Regions from separate parts of the Pseudonocardia sp. EC080619-01 genome, predicted to be linked through region 3. Evidence: riboswitches for the same ligand, from Rfam matches in the RefSeq annotation. Region 3 holds a riboswitch; each other region holds the start of a gene.
The links. Region 3 has a riboswitch for cobalamin ahead of AD017_RS22505 (hypothetical protein). Riboswitches for the same ligand answer to the same signal wherever they lie in the genome.
Positions count from the first base shown of each region.

Region 1: it holds a riboswitch for cobalamin, as region 3 does, so the genes downstream of both, AD017_RS16045 (ribonucleoside-diphosphate reductase subunit alpha) here and AD017_RS22505 (hypothetical protein) in region 3, are expected to answer to the same signal.
Region 2: it holds a riboswitch for cobalamin, as region 3 does, so the genes downstream of both, metE (5-methyltetrahydropteroyltriglutamate--homocysteine S-methyltransferase) here and AD017_RS22505 (hypothetical protein) in region 3, are expected to answer to the same signal.

Region 1 is NZ_CP012184.1:3,420,518-3,427,926, forward strand. Features, by position in the region: gene AD017_RS16040 (ribonucleotide-diphosphate reductase subunit beta) at 1-941, opposite strand, end outside; gene AD017_RS16045 (ribonucleoside-diphosphate reductase subunit alpha) at 938-3,937, opposite strand; cobalamin riboswitch at 4,051-4,322, opposite strand; gene AD017_RS16050 (trans-aconitate 2-methyltransferase) at 4,536-5,282, shown strand; gene AD017_RS16055 (ABC transporter substrate-binding protein) at 5,795-7,315, opposite strand; gene AD017_RS16060 (hypothetical protein) at 7,312-7,409, opposite strand, start outside.
Region 2 is NZ_CP012184.1:3,370,730-3,378,138, reverse strand. Features, by position in the region: gene AD017_RS15885 (ABC transporter substrate-binding protein) at 1-1,218, opposite strand, end outside; gene metE (5-methyltetrahydropteroyltriglutamate--homocysteine S-methyltransferase) at 1,420-3,723, opposite strand; cobalamin riboswitch at 3,909-4,050, opposite strand; gene mdo (NDMA-dependent methanol dehydrogenase) at 4,350-5,642, shown strand; gene AD017_RS15870 (MoxR family ATPase) at 5,777-7,042, shown strand; gene AD017_RS15865 (VWA domain-containing protein) at 7,056-7,409, shown strand, end outside.
Region 3 is NZ_CP012184.1:4,792,725-4,800,133, forward strand. Features, by position in the region: gene cobA (uroporphyrinogen-III C-methyltransferase) at 1-1,174, shown strand, start outside; gene AD017_RS22495 (MarR family winged helix-turn-helix transcriptional regulator) at 1,216-1,731, shown strand; gene AD017_RS22500 (chloride channel protein) at 1,728-3,368, shown strand; cobalamin riboswitch at 3,371-3,558, shown strand; gene AD017_RS22505 (hypothetical protein) at 3,594-3,983, shown strand; gene AD017_RS22510 (DNA polymerase IV) at 3,991-5,547, opposite strand; gene AD017_RS22515 (4'-phosphopantetheinyl transferase superfamily protein) at 5,544-6,251, opposite strand; gene AD017_RS22520 (hypothetical protein) at 6,354-6,674, opposite strand; gene AD017_RS22525 (FAD-binding oxidoreductase) at 6,931-7,409, shown strand, end outside.

The DNA of each region.
Region 1 (7,409 bases), 1.4 Mb from region 3:
CCGATCTGCTCGGCCCGCCGGTCGGTGATGAACCGCAGGTACTGCTCGCACGACTCGGCGGTCAGTCCGAGCATCCCGCGCGGCATGGTGTCGCGGGCGTAGGCGACCTCCAGCTCGCACGCCTCGTGCAGCATCGCGCGGATCTCGGCCGCGAACTCCTCCGTCCACAGGTGTGGATTCTCGATCTTGATCTGGTTGATGCAGTCGATGCCGAAGTTCAGGTGGATCGACTCGTCGCGCAGGATGTACTGGTACTGCTCGGCGACGCCGACCATCTTGTTCCGGCGACCCAGGGCCAGGATCTGCGCGAACCCGGTGTAGAACCACATCCCCTCGAACACGACGTAGAACGCGACGAGATCGCGCAGGAACGCCCGGTCGTTCTCCGGCGTGCCGGTGCAGAAGTCCGGGTCGGACAGCGCCTGGGTGTAGCGCAGCGCCCACGCGTCCTTGTCGGTGATCGACGGGACCTGCCGGTACGCGTTGAACAGCTCGCCCTCGTCGAGCCCGAGCGACTCGCAGACGTACTGGAAGGTGTGCGTGTGCACGGCCTCCTCGAACGACTGCCGCAGCAGGTACTGCCGGCACTCCGGGTTGGTGAGGTGCCGGTAGACGGCGAGCACGACGTTGTTCGCGACCAGCGACTCCGCCGTGGCGAAGAAGCCCAGGTTGCGGGTGAGCATCAGGCGCTCGTCGTCGGTCAGGCCGTCCCGGCTGCGCCACAGCGCGATGTCGGCCTGCATGGCGACCTCGGTCGGCATCCAGTGGTTCGAGCAGCCGGCCAGGTACTTGTCCCACGCCCAGTGGTACTTCAGCGGCAGGAGCTGGTTGACGTCCGCCCGCGCGTTGATCATGCGCTTGTCGTCGGCGTCGATCGGGGCCGCGCCGCGGTCGATCTCGCCGAGGCCGGTCGTGTCGGGGTCGTTCTCCACAGTGGTCACTGGCAGGCCTCGCAGTCGGGGTCGTCGATCGAGCAGGCGGCGGCGGGGTCGAGGTCGAGCTCCGTCTCCGCGGTCGCGGTGGAGTCCGCCGGGCCGGCGGACGGCGCCCCGGTCGTCACCGGCCGGACCGCCGCCGGGTCGGGGGTGACGGCGGTGCCGGGCACCGGCACGGCGGGGACCGTCGCGGCGGGCGAGGCCGCAGGCCCGGCAGGCCCGGACGTCCCGGACGTCCCGGTCGGGACCCCGGTCAGCCGCCCGTCGGTGCCCTTGAGGGTGGACTTCTCCACCGACGTCGCCGCCCTGGTCCGCAGGTAGTAGGTGGTCTTGAGACCGGAGCGCCAGGCCAGGCGGTACAGCTCGTCGAGCTTCCGCCCGCTCGGCCCGGCCAGGTACAGGTTCAGCGACTGCGCCTGGTCGAGCCACTTCTGCCGCCGCGACGCGGCCTCGACCAGCCAGCGCGGCTCGATCTCGAACGCCGTCGCGTACAGCTCCTTGAGGTCGCCGGGCACCCGGTCGATCTCGGCCAGCGAGCCGTCGAAGTACTTGAGGTCCGAGACCATCACCTCGTCCCACAGCCCGCGCTCCTTGAGATCGCGGACCAGGTGCGGGTTGACCACGGTGAAGTCGCCGGACATGTTGGACTTCACGTACAGGTTGAGGTGGATCGGCTCGATGGACTGCCCGACCCCGCAGATGTTCGAGATCGTCGCCGTCGGGGCGATGGCGAGCACGTTGGAGTTGCGCATCCCCTGGGTGCGGACGGTCTCCCGCAGCGACGCCCAGTCCAGTGTGGAGGACCGGTCGACCTCCAGCTCACCCTCGCCGCGGGCGTCGGCCAGCAGGTCGAGCGAGTCGATCGGCAGGACGCCGCGGCTCCACAGCGAGCCCTCGAAGCTCGCGTAGCGACCACGCTCGGCCGCGAGGTCCGACGACGCGGCGATCGCGTGGTAGCTCAGGACCTCCGCGCTGACGTCGGCGAACCCGACCGCGGCCTCGCTGCCGGGCGCGATCCGCTGGACGAACAGCGCGTCGGAGAAACCCATCATCCCCAGGCCGACCGGGCGGTGGCGCAGATTGGACCGGCGGGCCTCCGGGATCGTGTAGAAGTTGATGTCCACGACGTTGTCCAGCATCCGGACCGCCGTGGTCACCGTGCGGCGCAGCTTGTCCGCGTCCAGCCCGTCGCGCGTCACGTGCGCGGCCAGATTGACCGAACCCAGGTTGCAGACGGCGACCTCGCCCCGGTCGTCGTCGTGCCCGGCCCGGGTGTTGAGCGTGATCTCCGTGCACAGGTTCGACGAGTGCACGACGCCGGCGTGCTGCTGCGGGCTGCGCAGGTTGCACGGGTCCTTGAACGTGACCCACGGGTGCCCGGTCTCGAACAGCATGGTCAGCATCCGCCGCCACAGGTCCACGGCGCGGACCGTCCGGTGGACGCGCAGCTCGCCCCGCTCGGCCGCTGCCTCGTACGCGCGGTACCGCTCGGCGAACTCGTCGCCGTAGAGATCGTGCAGGTCCGGCACCTCGTCCGGGGAGAACAGCGTCCACGTGGTGTCGGCCTCCACCCGGCGGAGGAACTCGTCGGGCACCCAGTTCGCGGTGTTCATGTCGTGGGTGCGACGGCGGTCGTCGCCGGTGTTCTTGCGGAGGTCGAGGAACTCCTCGATGTCGACGTGCCACGTCTCCAGGTAGGCGCACGCCGCGCCCTTGCGCTTGCCGCCCTGGTTGACGGCGACGGCGGTGTCCCCGGCGATCTTGAGGAACGGCACGACGCCCTGCGAGACACCGTTGGTGCCGCGGATGTGCGCGCCGAGGCCACGGACCGGGGTCCAGTCGTTGCCCAGCCCGCCGGAGTACTTCGCGAGGAGCGCGTTGTTGCGGTAGCCGCCGAAGATCGAGTCGAGGTCGTCGTCGACGGTGGTGAGGAAGCACGACGACAGCTGCGGCCGGGTCGTGCCGGAGTTGAACAGCGTCGGGGTGGAGGCCATGAAGTCGAAGCTCGACAGCAGCTCGTAGAACTCGATCGCGCGGGCCTCGCGGTCGACCTCGCGGACGGCCAGTCCCATCGCGACCCGCAGGAAGAACGCCTGGGGCAGCTCGAACCGGGTGCCGTGCTCGTGCAGGAAGTACCGGTCGTACAGGGTCTGGAGGCCGAGGAAGCCGATCTGCAGGTCGCGCTCGGGGTGCAGCGCCGCCGTGACGCGGTCCAGGTCGAAGGTGGCCAGCTCGGCGTCGACCAGGCCGATCGCGATCGCGTGCCGCAGGTAGTCCTTCGTGTAGGACGCGTAGTCCCGGGCCATCGTGGCCTGGTCGGGGGTCTCCCGGGTACCGGACAGGTGCGACACCGCCTCGGCGCGCAGCCGGTCCATGAGCAGCCGCGACGCGACGAGCGAGTAGTCCGGCTCCCGCTCGACGAGCGTCCGGGCCGCCATGACGAGCGCCTGGGAGAGCTCGTCGGCGGTGATGCCGTCGTAGACCGTGCGGTCGAGTTCGGCCAGCACGGGGGCGGCCTCGACGTCGTCGATCCCGTCGAGGGCCTCGGCCAGCACGGTCTCGACCCGGCCGCGGTCCAGCGGGGCGCGGGTGCCGTCGGGGCCGGTGACATGGATCGTCGTACTCGCACCGGCGGCCCCGGTGCCGCTCGCGCGGGCCTGCGCCTGCTGCTCCCGGTAGAGCACGTAGGAGCGGGCGACCTTGTGGTGCTCGCCGCGCATGAGCGCGAGCTCGACCTGGTCCTGGATCTGCTCGACCTGCACGACCGGCGTCGGGTGCCGGTGCAGCGCCGCGACGACCTGGCCGGTCAGCTCCTGGACGAGCGGGTGCAGCCGGGACGACGACGCCCCGGCGCCGCCCTCGACGGCCAGGAACGCCTTGGTCATCGCCACCGAGATCTTCGAGGCGTCGAAGCTCGTCTCGGAACCGTCGCGCCGGATCACGCGCAGCGCGGCCGGTGCGGTGCCGTTCGGTGAGGCAGGGGGAGCGGTGGATGCGGTCACGGGCTCTCTCCTCGCGAGTCGCCGTCGGTCCGTGACCGCGCGCGAGGTGAGGAGACGGCATGGAGCACCGCACCCTGGCGCCCTCCCGCGAGGCCCCGGAGCAGCGCACACCGGGCGGTGCGCGCACCGGTGGCAGGTCTTCGGACTCACGGGTATCGGGCGCCTTCGGCGCCCGTGAGTGGTTATCGCGGCCTGAGCCGACTTTTCCACTCACGAGTGCCGCAGGCGCCCGGCCTACTGGCCGTCGCTTCCCGGGAGGGTCTCCCAGTGCTCGTGACGGCGGTCGTTCCCGTTCACCGCTGCGGGGCAGTCCCGGATTCGCACCGGGTTCCCTCTTGCCTCACCGACCCGGGCGGGCCGGTGAACCACCAGCGCCGCGGACACTACATCTAGGGCTGCACTGAGTTCGAGACCCCTAGGTGTCCGGATCTCGAGCCGATTCGTCACGCGCGGTGAACGTCGCAGGTCCGGTGCGGTCGGGCGCCTCGACACTCCACTCCGGCGGGTGACCGTCGTCGCGATCGAAGGCGGGTTCCCCTGTGGACGGAGGCCGAATAGCGTCGGGGCGCAGGTGCATCCGCTACGCAGGAGGAGTTCCGTGGTCGTCGCCCCCGATCTCGACGCCGGGCACTGGCTGGCCCGGTGGGACGCCCAGCAGACCCGCTACGTGCCCGACCGCGAGGACCTGTTCGGGCTCGCCCTCGACGTCGTCGCCGGGCTCGACGCCGGCCCGGGGCGGTTGCTCGACCTCGCCTGCGGCCCGGGGTCCCTGGCCTCGCGGGCGGCGGACCGCTTCCCCGGGGCCGAGGTCGTCGGCGTGGACGTCGACCCGGTGATGCTCGAGCTCGCCCGCCGCACCACCGGGGACCGGGTCCGCTGGGTCGACGCCGACCTGTCCGGTCCGGAATGGACGGAGCAGGTGGGCGGTCCGTTCGACGCCGCCGTGTCGGCGACCGGACTGCACTGGTTGCAGGAGGGTGCCCTGCCCGCGCTCGCGGCGCAGCTCGCCGGGACCCTGCGGCCGGGCGGGGTGTTCGTGAACGTCGACACCCTCCTCGCCGACCCGGCGGCACCGCGCCTCGCCGCACTGACCCGGCGGCTGCGCGAACAGCGGACCGAGCGTGGTCTCGCCACCGGTGAGGACTTCCGCGCCTGGTGGGACGCCCTCGCCGACGAGCCCGCGCTGGCCACGGAGTTCGCCGAGCGGGAGCGCCGGTTCGCCGATCACGTGGCAGGCGGGTCGACCCTCCCGGCCTGGGAGGACGCGCTGCGCGGAGCCGGCTTCGCCGAGGTGGGGACGCTGACCCAGACCTTCGACCGCCGGATGCTGGTCGCGATCCGCTGACCCGCCGGGCACCCGATCCGACCGACACAGCCGCACAGGGTGGTGGGCCACCGCACGGGACAGGTCCTGTGCGATTGCGACGCGGTGTGAGCGGCGTGCGCGGACGCTGTGCGGCTGTCGGGCCGGGACTGCGACGGCGCGGACACCGTGCCGCGCGGTCCCCATGCCCGGCAGCCGCACAGGTCGAGGCGCAGCCGCACAGGTCGACGGCCGCCGGTAGCGCCGCCGCACAGGGTGCCGGGCTCCCGCACGAGCTAGGTCCTCTGCGGTTGCCCCGCGAGGTGTGCGGTGAGGACGGATCCTGTGCGGCGACCGTGCCAGGTGCGCGGTGAGCGCGGCGCTCCCGAGGCATGTAGCCGCACAGGGTGGCGGGCTGCCGCACGGGCTCGGCCCTGTGCGGTGATCCCGCAGGATGCGCGACAAGGCCGGAAGCTGTGCGGCTTCGGGAGCAGGGCGGCTCGGGCCCGGGCGCAGGGCCGGGCGGTCGGCTGAGCCGCGTGTCGGGCCGGTGGTCAGGCGAGCCGGGCGCCGGCGAAGTTCGCCCAGGCGAAGGTGTTGGGTCGCGCCGGTTCCAGCCCGGCGACCCCGCCGGACACACCGACGTTCCAGTCCCGCACGCCCCAGACCAGTCCGCCCGAGTCGGCGCGCAGGGTCTGCAGGATGCGGCCGAAGCCGTCGGTGCGGGCGGCCTCGTCGTCGGTGCCGATGGCGCCGTAGTAGAGCCGGTCGATCTCCGGGTTGCGGTAGCCGGTGAAGTCGTAGGTGGGGGTGGAGGTGAGCATCCGGCGTCCGACGTAGTCGGGGATCGGCAGCGCACCGGTGCTGTTCTGGGAGAACACGCCCTGCTGCCGGATGGCCTTGAAGTAGTTCTCCGACGGCAGCGCACGGGGCGTCACCCGGAGCCCGATCCCGTCGAGCTGCCGCGCGACGACGGCGGTGGCGGCGTCGAAGTTCGGGTCGGCCCCGCTGGTCTGGAGCTCGACGGCCAGCCCCTGCGCGCCGGCGTCGGCCACGAGGGCCCGGGCGCGATCGACGTCCCGGGTGACCTGGGGGACGTCCGGGTAGTAGCGCAGCCCTTGCCCGAACATGTCGTTCCCGGGCCTGCCGCGCCCGAGCAGTGCGATCCGGACCAGCTCCTCGCGGTCGATGCCGAGCCGGACGGCCTCGCGCAGCCGCGGGTCGTCGAACGGCGGGCGGTCCACCCGGAGCACCAGGAACTGGTTCGCCGACGCAGGGGCCGACAGTGCCGAGGCCCGCGCGTCGCCGTCGAGCCGGGCCGCTCCCGCCGGGGTGAGGTCGTGCGCGTAGTCGATCTGGCCGGAGAGCAGCGCGCCGATCCGGGCCTCCTCGTCGTCGACCGGGAGGAACTCGAGCTCGCCGATCGCCGGCCTGCCGTCCCAGTGGCCGTCGAACGCGGTGTAGAGCGCCGGGCCGCCCGGGGTGAAGGAGGCGAAGCGGAACGGGCCGGTGCCGACGGGGGCGTCGAACGTCGTGGCCCCCTGCTGGACGATCTCGGTGCCGGGTGCGCCCCAGGCCAGCGGGAACACGAAGTTCGGACGGTTCAGGACGAGCTCCAGCTCCCGCGGCGCCGTCGCCCGTGACGCGGTGAGGTCGAGATCGCGGAACAGCGCGGCGGCGATCCCGGTGGTCGCCGGGTCGGTGATGCGGCGCAGCGAGTACAGGACGTCGTCGGCGGTCAGCGGCCGGTCGTCGTGGAACCGGGCGTCGCGCAGCACGATCCGCCAGCGGGTGCCGGAGGGGTCGCTCTCCCAGGACTCGGCGAGCCGGGGCTCCGGCGTCATGTCCTGCGACCAGCCGGTGAGCGTGTCGAAGCACGCCTTCGCCCGCGCCTGGTCGACGTAGAGGGGCAGGACGTGCGGGTCGAGGGACTCGCGGGATCCGCCCGCGGCGAACGCGGCCCGCAGCCGGTCGGTCCCGGAGCCGGAACCGCCGCCGCAGCCGGCGAGGACGAGCCCGGCGGCGCCGAGTCCCGCGGCGAGGAAGCCGCGCCGGGTGAGTTCCGGGGGCCTCATCCCGCCGCCCGCAGACCGGGGGCGAAGACGTGCCCGTCCAGCTCGGCGGGCCGTTCGGCCACGCCCGGCCCGCCTGCGCGCACCCAGCGCGCGA
Region 2 (7,409 bases), 1.4 Mb from region 3:
CGAGTTGAGGAACATGTCGTAGTTCCCGGCGAGGACCTCGGGCTCCTGCGCCTCGTAGTTCCCGACGGTGATCTCGACCCGCACCCCTGCCTCGGCGAGCATCGCCTGGAGCGCGTTCGCGAGCGTCGGCAGCTCGGGGCGGTTCGGGAACGTCCACAGCTGCACGGTCAGCGGGTTCTCCGGCCCGAACCCTGCCTCGGCGAGCAGCTGCCTCGCACGCTCGGGGTCGGCCGCGGGCGGCGGATCGGTCTCGCCCCACGGCACCGCCGCACCGAAGAGGTCCGCGGCCGGGGCCGCACCGCCGCCGAGCACCTGCTGCGCCAGCACCGGGCGGTCGATCGCCGCGGTCACGGCCTGCCGCACCCGGACGTCGTCGAACGGCGCGCGGGACTGGTTGAGCTGCAACGGGACCGTGCGAGCGTTCGGGTACTCGACGACCTCGGCGCCCGACGAGCGGACCTGCTCGACCTGGGCCTGCGGGAGGCCCTCGGCGAACTGCACGTCACCGGCCTGGACGGCGAGCGCGCGGGCCTGCGGGTCCTCCACGTAGCGGACGGTGATGCGGGCCGCGCCCGCCTTCTCGCCCCAGTACTGCTCGTTGCGGACGAGCTGCGCCGACTGGGCACCGTCCACCTGGTCCAGCACGAACGGGCCGGTCGCGTTCCGCAGGTACGCGGGCGCACCACCGCCGGCGTACGCGGCGGGAGCGAGGATCCCGAGGTTGCCGCTCGACATGCGCAGCGGCATGACCGGGTCGGGCTCGGCCGTGGTGATCCGCACGACGTCGGGGCCGTCCGCCGCGACCGTGAACCCGATGTCGCGGATCGCCCGCGGCGGGGCGTCGACCCCGGCGACGTAGCTCAGTGCCGTGACGACGGCGTCCGGCGTGAGCGGGGTGCCGTCGTGGAAGGTGACGCCCGGACGCAGGGTGAACCGCCAGGAGTCGCCCTCCTGCTCCCACGCGGTGGCCAGCATCGGTGCGGGCTGAGCCTGGTCGTCCACCGTGGTCAGTGTCTCGGCGACGCCGAGGGACTGGAGGCGGGCCCCGTCGTCCGCATCGAAGGCGTAGTCCGCGCGGGGCGGGAACTGGAGCGCCACCGTCAGCTCACCGGCGGGATCGGGGCTGCCACCGGTACCGCCGCCGCAGCCGGCGAGGAGCAGGGCGGTCGCGGTGGCCAGTGCGGCCAGGGCGTACCGGCCACGTCGTCGTGCGATCACGACATACAGCTACATCTGACGAACTGTTCAGACAAGATGGACGTGAGCAACAGCTCTGATCACGGATCCGGAAGTCTTGCGGCCGGATCCGGCCGCGCAGCTTCCCGATCCGTGATCACCATCCCGGTCAGGGATGGAGATGCCCCCGCGGCGCCGGACGGGACGGCCGGTACCGGCCGGCGCCACGGGAGCGCACCGGCGTCAGCCGGTGGTCGGTACCCCGCCGGAGCGGACCCGGCGGGCGGCCGCGACCAGGTTGGTCAGGGCGGCGACGGTCTCGGGCTCACCGCGCGTCTTGAGCCCGCAGTCCGGGTTGGCCCACAGCCGCTCGGCACCGATGTGGTGCAGCGCCGCGGTGAGCTGCCCGGCGAGCTCGTCGGCGTCCGGGACCTCGGGCGAGTGGACGTCGTAGACGCCCGGGCCGAGCCCGCGCGGCACCCCGGGTCCGAGGTCACCGAGGACCTCCATCCGGGACCGGGCCGCCTCGACCGTGGTGACGTCGGCGTCCAGGCCGTCGATGGCCCCGACGACCTCGCCGAACTCGGAGTAGCAGAGGTGCGTGTGGATCTGCGTGGTGTCCGCGACCCCGCCGACGGACATCCGGAACGAGTCCACCGCCCAGTCCAGATAGGACTGCCGGTCGCGCTCGTGCAGCGGCAGCAGCTCGCGCAGCGCGGGCTCGTCGACCTGGATGATCCGGATCCCGGCCGCCTCGAGGTCGACGACCTCGTCGCGCAGCGCCAGCCCGACCTGCCGGGCGGTGTCGCCGAGCGGCTGGTCGTCGCGGACGAACGACCAGGCCAGGATGGTGACGGGCCCGGTCAGCATGCCCTTCACGTACCGGTCCGACAGCGACTGCGCGTAGGTCGCCCAGCCGACGGTGATCGGCTCCGCGCGGGAGACGTCCGAGTGCAGGATCGGCGGCCGCACGCAGCGCGAGCCGTAGGACTGCACCCAGCCGAGCTCGGTCGTGGCGAACCCGTCGAGGTTCTCGGCGAAGTACTGGACCATGTCGTTGCGCTCGGGCTCACCGTGCACGAGCACGTCCAGGCCGATGTCCTCCTGGAGCCGCACCACGCGCTCGATCTCCCGGCGCATCCGCCCGGTGTACTCGTCGTCGGTGATGTCGCCGCGCCGGTGCGCGGCGCGGTCCTTGCGGATCTCCGCGGTCTGCGGGAACGACCCGATCGTCGTCGTCGGCACGTCGGGCAGGCCGAGCGCCTCGCGCTGCGCCTTGGCCCGCACGTCACCCGCGGGCCGCCGGTAGTGGTCGGCGCCCAGCTCGGCGAGCCGGCTGCGCACGCCCTCGTCGCGCCGGGACGCCGCGGCCACCCGCTCCCGGGTGGCCTTCGCGGCGTCGAACGCGTCGGCCACCGCGGCCCGCCCCTCGTGCAGCGCGCGGCCGAGCAGCACGACCTCGTCGACCTTCTGGCGGGCGAAGGCCAGCATGTCGACGACGTCGGCGGGCAGCGCGGTCTCCGCCTCCAGGTCGTACGGGACGTGCAGCAGCGAGCACGAGGTCGAGACCTCCACCCGCCCCGCGACGCCGGTCAGCCGGGTCGCGTCGGACAGCGCGGCGTCGAGGTCGGTGCGCCAGACGTTGCGGCCGTCGACGACGCCGGCCAGCACCCGCTTGCCGCCCAGCCCCTCGACCGAGTCGATCCCGTCGAGGTCCGCCCGGCCCGCGACGAGGTCCAGCGCGAGCCCCTCGATGGCGGTGGACGCGAGCACCGGCAGTGCCCGGCCGAGCTCGCCGAAGTACGACGCGACCAGGATCTTCGGCCGGCGCGGCGCCGACGCGAGCCGGTCGTAGGCCTTCCGCAGTGCCGCGACCTCGGGGTCGGTGCGGTCGGCGGCGAAGGCCGGCTCGTCGAGCTGGACCCACTCGGCACCGGCGTCGGCGAGCTCGGCGAGCAGGTCCCGGTAGACCTCGACCAGCGGGCCGAGCAGGTCCAGCGGCCGGAAGTCCTCCGGCGATCCCTCGGCAGGCTTGGACAGCAGCAGGAAGGTCACCGGCCCGACCAGCACCGGGCGGGTCAGGACGTCGGAGCGCAGCGCCTCCCGGAACTCGTCGAGCGCCTTGCGGCTCCCCGGGGCCAGTCGCGTCGACGGCCCGATCTCGGGGACGAGGTAGTGGTAGTTCGTGTCGAACCACTTGGTCATCTCGCAGGCCGGGGCGCCGGTGCGGCCGCGGGCCATCGCGAACAGCCGCTCCAGCGGATCCTCGATGCCGGCGAACCGTTCCGGCACGGCCCCGACGGCGAGCGCGGTGTCGAGCACGTGGTCGTAGAACGAGAACGTGTTGCCCGGGACCTGCCCCAGGCCGGCGTCGCGCAATCCGGTCCAGGTGTCCCGTCGCAGTCCGCCTGCCACGTCGTGCAGCGCCGAAGCGCCGGACCTCCCGGCCCAGAACGCCTCGGTCGCGCGCTTGAGCTCCCGGTACGGCCCGATCCGGGGGTATCCCAGAACGGTGCTTGCGGTGCCCGATTCGGACGAAGTCGTCACGGCCCTCTCTCCTCGCGAGCGCGGTGGGGGTGACCCGGGCCTCGCGGGAGGGCGACGTCACGACCGGGACGGCTCGGCCGTCCACACCGGACCCTGTCCGGCGGGCACGGCGATGCCCGGTCGTCCGCTCGGCCCTCCCTCGGGACCACGGATCGCGTGCACCGGCCGGCACACGCACCGTCGGCAGGTCTTCGGACTCGCGGGCGTCGTGCACGGGTGCACGTCCTACTGGCCGTCGCTTCCCGGGATCGCTCCCAGTGCTCATGACGGCGGTCGTTCCCACTCACCGCTGCGGGGCAGTCCCGGAGTCGCACCGGGTTCCCTCTTGCCTCGCCCGCCCGGCCCCTCCCGGGACCGCGCCGGCGAACCGTCGGCGGGACCGACCATAGATCAGGGATCCGGACGGGGCCAGGCCAGGCATTGCCGGACGATGCTTGTTGCCATACAGTGGCAACACGTTCGCCCGCTCCCACCCGAGCCCCAGGGCGACCTATCCCTGCCCCCTCCGTTCGGAGGGGCGTCCTGCCCGGACGCCCGACGGGTAATCGCGATCACCCCTGTGCTCACGGCCACAGCCCCCCTAGCGTGCGGAATCGACCCATCCGCCTGCCTCAGAAAGGGCTGACATGCAGGTAGACGAGCTGCTCAAGCCGTTCCCCATCAAGGAGTTCCACCCGTTCCCGCGGGCACTCATGGGTCCCGGCTCCCACGAGCTGATCGGGCCGGAAGCGCTCAAGCTGGGCTTCAAGAAGACCCTGGTCATGACGTCGGGCCTGCGCGGCACCGACATCGTCCACAAGATCGTCGAGTCGATGAAGTACCACGGCCTCGAGGTCGTCGTGTACGACAAGGTCGAGTCGAACCCCAAGGACTACAACTCGATGGATGCCGTCGCGTTGTACCAGGAGAACAACTGCGACTCGTTCGTCTCCATCGGCGGCGGGTCCTCGCACGACGCCTGCAAGGGCGCCCGCATCTCGGTCGCCCACGACGGCCGCAACGTCAACGAGTTCGAGGGCTTCAACAAGTCCGAGAACCCGGCCAACCCGCCGCACATCGCGGTCTCCACCACGGCCGGCACCGGCTCGGAGACCTCGTGGGCGTACGTGATCACCGACACCACGACCGACCCGGACAACCCGCACAAGTACGTGGCGTTCGACGACGCGTCGGTCACCACCCTCGCGATCGACGACCCGGTGCTCTACTACGACTGCCCGGTCGACTACACCGCGCAGTGCGGCTTCGACGTGCTCGCGCACGCCTCCGAGCCCTACGTGTCGCGGCTGAACTTCCAGCCGTCGCTGGGCAACGCGCTGCACGCGATCAAGCTGACCTCGCAGAACCTGCGGGCGGCCGTGTGGAACGGGCAGGACCTTCCCGGCCGCGAGGGCATGATGTACGCGCAGTACATCGCGGCCCAGGCGTTCAACTCGGGCGGCCTCGGCATCATCCACTCGATCTCGCACGCGGTGTCGGCGTTCTACGACACCCACCACGGCCTGAACAACGCGATCGCGCTCCCCCGCGTGTGGGCGTTCAACATGCCGGTCGCCTACGAGCGCTTCGCGGACATCGCGGAGGCCATGGGCATCGACACCCGCGGCATGACCAAGCCCCAGGCCGCCGACGCCGCGCTGGCCGCCTCGATCCGGCTGCTGCGCGACGTGGGCATCCCGGAGAAGTTCGCCGACGTCAAGCAGGACACCTACTCGAAGAACCGGCTGGGCCAGGGCCCGACCAAGTTCTACGAGAACTCGCCGACCATCGTCGGTGACGCGGCGGACGTCGACCGGATCACCAACCACGTCCTGGGTGACGCCTGCACCCCGGGCAACCCCAAGGAGTGCACCTTCGAGACCGTCCGCCCGGTCGTCGACCACTCCATCAACGGCGACCTGGACGACCTCCTGACCTGATCGTCCGGTCAGTCCGTCGAGAATTTCGCACCAGCGGGCCCACGCCGCGCGAGTGATACTCGTGACGGGTGGGCCCGCTGGCTGCGGGGCCCGCTGCACCACCGCCGGTGCGGCCTGCGAAGGAGAAACCCAACGTGACCGACGCTGTCGTCCCCTCTGCGCCCGAGGCTGCTGCCGCGATCGGCGCAGGCGCCCCGTTCGAATCCGTCGACCAGGTCGTCGAGGCCCTGCGCGAGCAGGGCTACATCGCCGACACCCGGCTGGCGACCACCGTCTTCCTCCTGACCCGGCTGGACAAGCCGCTGTTGCTGGAGGGACCCGCCGGCGTCGGCAAGACCGAGCTCGCGAAGATGCTCGCGCTCGCCACCGGACGCCGGCTGCTGCGCCTGCAGTGCTATGAGGGCCAGGACGAGACCAAGGCCCTGTACGAGTGGGACTACGGCAAGCAGCTCATGTACACCCAGATCCTGCGCGAGAAGATCGGGCAGGTCGTCGAGGACGCCCCCGACCTGGCCTCGGCCGTCGAGCGCATCGGGTCGCAGGAGAGCGTCTTCTTCTCCGAGCGGTTCCTCGCGCCGCGCCCGCTGCTGGAGGCGATCCGCTCGGAGCAGCCGTGCGTGCTGCTGATCGACGAGGTCGACCGCGCCGACGAGGCGCTCGAGGCCGTGCTGCTGGAGACCCTGGGCGAGTACCAGATCTCGGTGCCCGAGGTGGGGACGTTCACCGCGAACCACCGCCCCTACGTGCTCCTGACCTCGAACAACACCCGCGACCTGGCCGCAGCCCTGAAGCGCCGCTGCCTGCACCTGTTCCTCGACTACCCCTCCGCGCAGCGCGAGCTCGACATCGTCCGGTCGAAGAAGACCGGGCTGGGCGACCAGCTGGCCGAGGAGCTCGTCAACGTGGTGCGCGGGCTGCGCGAGCTGGAGCTGCGCAAGTCGCCCTCGATCTCGGAGACCATCGACTGGGCCCGGACGCTGGCCGTCCTGGGGGTGGACGAGCTCAACTCGCAGATCCTCTCCGACACCGTCTCGGTCGTCGTGAAGTACGACAAGGACGTCAAGAAGGCGCTCGACGCCATCCCGCGCCTGGTCGACCCGAACCAGACGGTCCCCGAGCACGGCCACGGCCACGGGCACGGCCATGGCCACGGGCACGGCCACGACGGCGACCACTCCCACGACGACGCGCCGGCGGCCCCGGCCGCACGTCCCGCCGCGTCGGACGACCCCGACGACGGCGACGTCGACGGCCGGGCGAAGCGCGCGGCGAAGGACGAGCCGGGCCGGCACCCGATCTACGGCGGCATCACCTCCGGTGGTGGCAGCACGAAGCCCCGGAACGTGAGCTCCGGCCAGGGGTCCCGCTCGTTCGGCGGGTCCCGCAGGCGTCCGGTCTGAGCCGGGGGCGGGAGTGGAAGCCAGCATCCACCGCTTCGTCCGGCTGCTGCGGATCCGGGCGGTACGCATCTCCGTCTCCGAGGCACTGGACGCCATGGCCTGCGCCGCCCAGCCCGGGGTGCTCGCCGACAAGTCGGTGCTCAAGGAGGCGCTGCACGTCGCCCTGATCAAGGACCGGCGCGACGAGGAGACCTACGACCAGGTCTTCGACCTGTTCTTCTCGCTGGTCAAGGTCGGTGAGAGCGAGACGGGCCACGGCCACGGGCACGGCCACGGCGACATGACCGACGACACGCCGCTGGACGACTTCACGCTGTCCGAGGAGCCCTCGGAGACCCCGCAGGAGGGTCACGACCACGGCGCCCCG
Region 3 (7,409 bases):
GCGACGGGTCGTCGTCGTCGGCGGGGGGCAGGTCGCGCAGCGCCGCACCGCCCGTCTGATCGCCGCCGGGGCCGTGGTCGAGGTCGTCTCGCCCGAGGTCACGCCGGCGGTCGAGGGCATGGTGTCGGCCGGTGAGATCACCTGGTCCGCCCGCGGGTACGCCGACGGCGACCTCGACGGCGCCTGGTACGCCATCGCCGCCACCGACGACGCGTCCGTCAACGAGGCGGTCACCGCCGAGGCCGAGCGGCGACGGGTCTTCTGCGTCCGGGCCGACGACGGCAGCCGCGGCACCGCCGTCACCCCGGCCACCGGCCTGCACGACGGGCTGACCGTCGGCGTCCTGGCCCGGGGTGCGCACCGCCGTTCCGCGGCCGTGCGCACCGCGCTGGTGGAGGCGCTGCAGTCCGGCGTCGTCGACGAGGACGCCGAGCTCCCGCAGGCGGGCGTCGCGCTCGTCGGCGGCGGGCCCGGCGATCCCGAGCTGATCACGGTCCGCGGACGGCGGCTGCTGTCCCGGGCACAGGTCGTCGTCGCCGACCGGCTCGGCCCGCGCGACCTCATGGACGAGCTCCCGCCCGACGTCGAGGTGATCGACGCCTCCAAGATCCCCTACGGCCGCGCCATGGCCCAGGAGAAGATCAACGAGCTGCTGGTCGAGAACGCGCGGGCCGGCCGGTTCGTCGTCCGGCTGAAGGGCGGCGACCCGTTCGTCTACGGACGCGGGTTCGAGGAGGTCCAGGCCTGCGCCGCGGCCGGGGTGCCGGTCACCGTCGTCCCCGGCATCACCAGCGCGTTCGCGGCACCCGCCGTCGCCGGGACGCCCGTGACCCACCGCGGGGTGGCGCACGAGATCGTCGTGGTCTCCGGGCACGTCGCGCCGGACGACCCGCGCAGCCTCACCGACTGGACCGCGCTGGGCCGGATGACCGGCACGATCGTGCTGATGATGGCCGTCGAGCGGCTCGGGCGGTTCGCCGACGCGCTGATCACGCACGGCCGCGCCGCGGACACCCCGGTGCTGATCGTGCAGGACGGCACCACCCGCATCCAGCGCACCGTGCGCGCCACCCTGGAGACGGCCGAGAAGGTCGCCGCCGAGGCCGAGGTGAGCCCGCCCGCGATCATCGTCATCGGGCCCGTGGCGGGCCTGGAGGCACCCGTCGCCGACTGATCCGTGCACACTGCAACTTTGCAGTGTGCAACGATGAGGGCGTGACGGACGAGATCGACGACGTCGTGGACGCGGTCATGACCGCGAGCCGCGCGATGCTCTCGGTGGTGGCCCGGTCCCTGGCCGCCGCCGGTGAGCACGCGGGCGAGGACGTGACCGTGCCCCAGTACCGGGCGCTGGTCGTCCTGGCCCAGCACGGCACCCGGCGCCCGGCGGACCTGGCCGTGGCGCTGGCGGTGTCGGCGTCCACCGCGACCCGGATGTGCGACCGCCTGGTGGCCCGCGGGCTGGCGGAGCGCACCCGGACCGGTGCGGACCGCCGGGAGGTCGCCGTCGCGCTCAGCGGCGCCGGCCGGGACCTGGTCCGGGAGGTGACCCGGCGCCGTCGTGCGGAGATGCACCGGCTGCTCGCGACGCTGCCTGCGGGGGAACGGACCGCCGTGCGCGACGCGCTGCGGACGTTCGCCGCCGCGGCGGGCGAGGTGCCCGAGACGGACTGGGCCGTCGCCCCGCTGTCCGTGGGCGAGCAGGACGACCAGGGCGGGGCAGCCCGGTGAGCGCCGTCGCCGCAGCCCCCCGCCCGGCCCTCCGTGCGCTGCACCGGGCGCTCGTCGGTACCAGGCCCGGCCTGGTCGGCCTCGCCGTGATCATCGGCGTCGGAGCCGGGGTGGGCTCGGTGCTGTTCCACGAGCTGATCCTCGGTGTGACCTGGCTGGTCACCGGACGGGAGGACTACTCCGGCGCAGGGCGCGTCCCGTCGGAGCACCTGCCCGCGCTGGGGGTCTGGTTCCTGCTGGTCGCGCCGGTGCTCGGCGGGCTCGTGTACGGGCCGCTGGTCCAGCGGTTCGCACCGGAGGCCCGCGGGCACGGCGTCCCCGAGGTGATGGTCGCGGTCGCGCGCCGCGGCGGCCGGATCCCGGCGACGGTGGCCGGGGTGAAGGCGCTCGCGTCCGGGATCTGCATCGGCACCGGCGGCTCGGTCGGCAGGGAGGGGCCGATCGTGCAGATCGGGTCCGCGCTCGGCTCGGCGATCGGGCAGTGGCTGCGGGTGCCGTCGACCCGGCTGGTGCTGATGGTCGCCTGCGGGGCGGCGGGCGGGATCTCCGCGACGTTCGACGCGCCGATCTCCGGTGTCGTCTTCGGGCTGGAGCTGATCCTCCGGTCGTTCGGCGCGGAGGCCTTCGGTGTGCTGGTGATCAGCTCGGTGACCGCGAACGTCACCGCCGAGCTGATCGCCGGGGACCGCGCGATCCTCACGCTGCCGCACTTCGAGCTGGGCAGCGCCGCGCAGCTGCCGCTCTACGCCCTGCTCGGGCTGCTCGCCGGGCTGCTCGGCTGGGCGTTCGCGCGGATCCTCTACCGGATCGAGGACGTGTGCGACGCGGTCTGGCGCGGCCCGGAGTGGCTGCGCCCCGCGGTCGGAGGGTTGTTGCTGGGGGCGTTGCTGCTGGCCCTGCCGCAGATGTACGGCGTCGGCTACCCGGTGCTGGAGGGGGCGATCGAGGGCCGGTACGTGTTCGGGTTCCTGCTCCTGCTGGTGATCGGCAAGATCGTCGCGGCGAGCCTGACCATCGGGATCGGCGGGTCCGGCGGCGTGTTCGCGCCCTCGCTGTTCATCGGCGGGACGGCCGGGACCGCGTTCGGGGTCGCCGCCGCGGCCGCGTTCCCCGCGCTGCACCTCGACCCCGGGGCGTTCGGGCTGGTCGGGATGGCGGCGGTGTTCGCCGGGGCCGCGCACGCCCCGATCACCGCGGTGCTCATCGTGTTCGAGCTGACCGGCGACTACGCCCTGATCCTGCCGCTGATGGCGGCCGTCGTGCTCGCCACCGGGCTCTCGCACCTGGTCTCGCGGGACGACATCTACACGCTCAAGCTGCTCCGGCGCGGCATCGACCTCGCCGCCGACACCCCCACCGACGAGGCGTTGCGATGGGTGACGGTCGGCGAGGTGATGCGTCCCCTCGACCCCGCCGACGACGGCGGGGCCTCCCCGGCCGACGGGCGTCCGCAGCCGGGGGCCGGTGGGCCGCTCACCCCGGACACCCCGGTGCACGACGTCCTGGACCTGCTCGCGGCGCACCGCGGGGCCGGGCTCCCGGTGCGGGAGACACCGCACGGCCCGCTGCTGGGCACGCTCGCCGAGCACGACGTCCTCGATCATCTGCGGGGTGTGGGCTCCACCGGCCGTGGTTGACCCTCGCCCGTCCGCGTGATGGGCTCGGTGACGACGACGGTGCAGGAAGCCGGTGCGAGTCCGGCGCGGTCCCGCCACTGTCATCGGGGAGCGCGTCCCCACCCACGGTCACGGCCCACCACGGGCGGGAAGGCCGGGGACGCGTGACGATCCGCGAGCCAGGAGACTGGCCGTCGTCGCAGGAGATCCACTGGTGAGGGCGAGGACCCTCGAGGAGGTCATGCGATGAGCGACGACGCGCGCCCGGTCCTGGTCGTGCTCGGCACCGAGCCCGACGCCGGGTCCGGCCCGGCCGGTTCCGGGGCCGACGACCTGCTCGCCGAGGCGGACACCGTCTTCACGTTCCCCCGCGGGCCCGAGTCGGTCGCGCTGTTCTACGCCGAGGCGTGGCGGGTCGAGGGGGTGTCCCCGCGCGACGCGGTGGCGCGCCTCACCACCTGGGCGGGCGCCGCCCCGTCCGGCACCGCGGTGCTGCTCGTGGCGGGGGAGCCGAGGTCCGACGTCGCGCTCGGCGCCGTGCTGGACGGCCTCGAACGCTGCTGCCCGGACCTCGATGTCCGCGTCCCCGCCGGGACCCGGGTCGCGCCCCCGCACCGGAGCCCGCTGATCGGCTGACCGGGGTTCAGGCGGGTGCCTGCCAGCTGCTGAGCGGATCGGCGCGGGCCAGGACGGGGTCGGACGCGTCGAGGGTTCGGGTGCGGCCCGGGCCGGTCAGCGCCGTCTCGAACCGGACGGTCACGCGGCCGTGCCCCGCTCCCTGGACCCAGCCGTGCCCGTGCTCGGGATGGTGGACGTCGTCGCCCGCGGCCCACGGCCGGTCCGGGTCGGGCACCCGGTCCGGACGGGTGGGGCCCGGGCCGACCGTCGGCGGTGCCGGCTCGTCGGCCGCCGCCGCCACGGTGGTGACGACGGCGTGGCCGGCGATCGTCGCGGTACCGCCCGGGACGCCGGGCTCCGCGGCCGCTGCTCCGCCGGTGCCGCGCTCCGGTCCACCGGGGCCCGGCTCCGGGGCGTCGGTGCCGCCCGGCTCCGCGGTGTCGCTGCTCGTCGCCGCCCGCCAGCCCTGCTCCGACGGGACCGCCTCGAACAGCGCGAGCGGCGGCTCGTCGCCGAACCCGGACACCGACACCCCGAGCAGCCGGACCCCGCCCTCGCCGACCGCGGTGTCGGCCAGCCGGCGGGCCACCGCGGTCAGCGTGGCGAGGTCCCGGCTGGGGAACGGGGTCGTCTCCGACCGGGTGTGGGTCGTGAAGTCCCCGGTCCGCGCCTTGACGGTGACGGTGCGCGCGGCGCGCCCGTCGGCGACCAGCCGCCGGTGCACCGCGACGCAGATCGACGCGACGGCGTCGTGCACCGCCGTCATCGCGGTGAGGTCGGTGTCGAACGTGGTCTCCGCGGAGATCTGCTTGGCCGCGCCGCGCGGCGCGACCGGGCGGTCGTCGATCCCGCGGGCGAGCCGGTGCAGCTCGGTGCCCATCGCGGTGCCGAGCACCCCGGCGACCTCGCGCCCGTCCATGGCGGCGAGCTGGCCGATCGTCTCGATCCCGATCTTCCGCAGCGCCTCACCGGAGACGGGTCCGATGCCCCACAACGACCGCACCGGCAGTGCGGCGAGCACGGTCTCCTGCTCGGCGTGGGCGATCACCCGCAGCCCGTCCGGCTTCGCCAGCTCGGAGGCGATCTTCGCGATCTGCTTGCCGGACCCGGCCCCGACCGACGCCGGCAGCCCGGTCCGCTCCCGCACCGCCGCGCGCAGCCGGGTGCAGAACTCGTCGACCGCCGCCGGATCCGCCCCGGCCAGCACCGGCGGTTCGATGAACGCCTCGTCCACCGACACCGGTTCCAGCACCGGGGAGAACTCCGCGAGCACCCCCATCACCTGGTCGGAGATCGCCTTGTACAGCGCGAACCGGGGCGGCAGCACGGTCGCGTGCGGGCAGCGGCGCCGGGCCTGGCCCATCGGCATCGCCGAGCGCGCCCCGAACACCCGCGCCTGGTAGCTCGCCCCGGCGACGACGCCGCGCGGACCGGCCCCGCCGACCAGCACCGGCCGGTCGGCGAGCGTCGGCCGGGTGAGCTGCTCGACGGAGGCGAAGAACGCGTCCATGTCGAGGTGCAGCACCCATCGGGCGGACGCGGTCCGCGGGGCGCCCGGGCTCCTCCCGTCCGGTGTCGTCACCGCCCCATGGTGCCCCGGACCACCGACAGGACCGCGTCGCCGTCGGCGACGTCGATCCGGGGCGCGGCGTGCCCGGCACCGGCGACCGCGCCGGGGTGGTCGGGGTGCGGGGTGGCGACGTCGGCGACCCACCACGGCCCGCCCGCATCCGGCCAGTCGAGGACGCGGGCGTCGGCGTCCGGCGCGGACAGCGTGATCGCCTCCATCGGGCTGCTCATGCCCTCGCCGGTGGCCTTGAGCAGGGCCTCCTTCCGGGCCCACGTGACGAGGAACCCGTCGGCCGCGAGCACGCCCGCGTCGCGCTCGGCGGGGGAGAGGGCGTGCCGGGCGAGGCCGTCCAGGTCGGGGAGGGGCCTGTGCTGCTCGACGTCGACGCCGACCGGCCCGGCCCCCAGCGCCACGCCGACGAGCGCGCCGGAGTGGGTGAGGGAGAAGCCGGGGTCGTCGTGCCGGCCGGTGAGCCGGGGCTTGCCGTGCGGCCGGCCGCAGCGACAGGTGCGGTCGAGATCGAGCCCGGCCGGATCGGCGTCGAGATGCGTGCCCAGGACGAGGCGGGTCAGCGCGTGCGCGGCGAGGTAGCGGGCGCGGTCGTCGTCGCGGCGCAGCGCGGCCATCCGGTCGCGCTCGTGGTCGTCGAGCAGCGCGACGAGATCGGGCCGGGAGGAGGGCTCGACCGGCGCGGCCCACCAGACGGAGACGGTCACGGCGGACAGCGTCGCACGGGCCACCGACAGCGGGGGTGGTGCTCGGGTGTGATCACGGTCCGTGGCCCGTGCCCGGTGACGGGCACGGGCCACGGAGACCGGTCAGCCGGACCGGCGGGCGGCGAAGTCCGTGCGGACGTGCGCGGGCTTCACGTGCGGCGTCGGTCCCGCGGTGCGGGGCGCGGCCGGGCCGGACGCCCCGCCGGAGCCCTTCCCGCGCTTCGCGGCACGGCGTTCGGCGCGGTTGGCCGGGCGGTCGGACGCGCCGGTGCCGGGCACGGTCGCGGCACCCGTGCCGGTGGTACCGGTGTCCGGGCCCGCCGCGGAGGGTCCGGGCAGGAGGGCCGGGGACGGCACGGTGGTGCCGCCGGACGTGGTGGTGTCGCCGGGCGTGGCGGTGGAGCGGGATCGGGTGGTGCGCATACGGGCCTCCAGGTGATGACGGGTCGGACGTTGACCGAGGAGGGCCGGTGACGTGCCGGAACGCCGGACGGCGGGATGCGGCGGAGCGCGCGGCATCGGTTCCGGGCCCGGGGACGGACGTCACGGGCCGGCGGGCGCGGGGACTCGCGGGAGGAGCCCCGGCGGGCCGCTCAGAGGAACCGGATCAGCATGGCGGGAACGGTAGGAGACCACCGCCACGGCGTGCCACCGGTTTTCCGCGGCTACCGTCGCGCCGGTGGACGCGCACCTGACGGACCTGGTCGTGATCGGCGGCGGGATCGCCGGTGTGTCGGTGGCCTACGAGCTGGCCGCGCACGCGCGCGTCGTGCTGCTGGAGGCCGAGACCGACATGCCGGTGCACTCGACCGCACGGTCCGCGGCGACCTACATCCCCGGGCACGGGTCGGGGCCGTTCCGGGCGCTGATCGCGGCGTCCGGGCCGCGCTTCGCCGCGCTGCCCGACGAGCTCGGCACCCCGCCGCTGCTGACGCCGCGCCCGGTGCTGCACGTCGGCACCGACGACGACGGCGCCGCGGCCCTGGCCGCGATGCTCGCCGACCAGGCCGGCGAGCCGGGCGCCCCGGTCGCGCTGGACCCGGACGAGGCGCACCGCCGGGCACCCGTCCTGCGCCGGCCGCCCCGGGCCGCCGCCTGGACCGCCGGCGCGGCGGACGTCGACACCGCGGCCCTGCACGACGGCTACCGGCGCGGCCT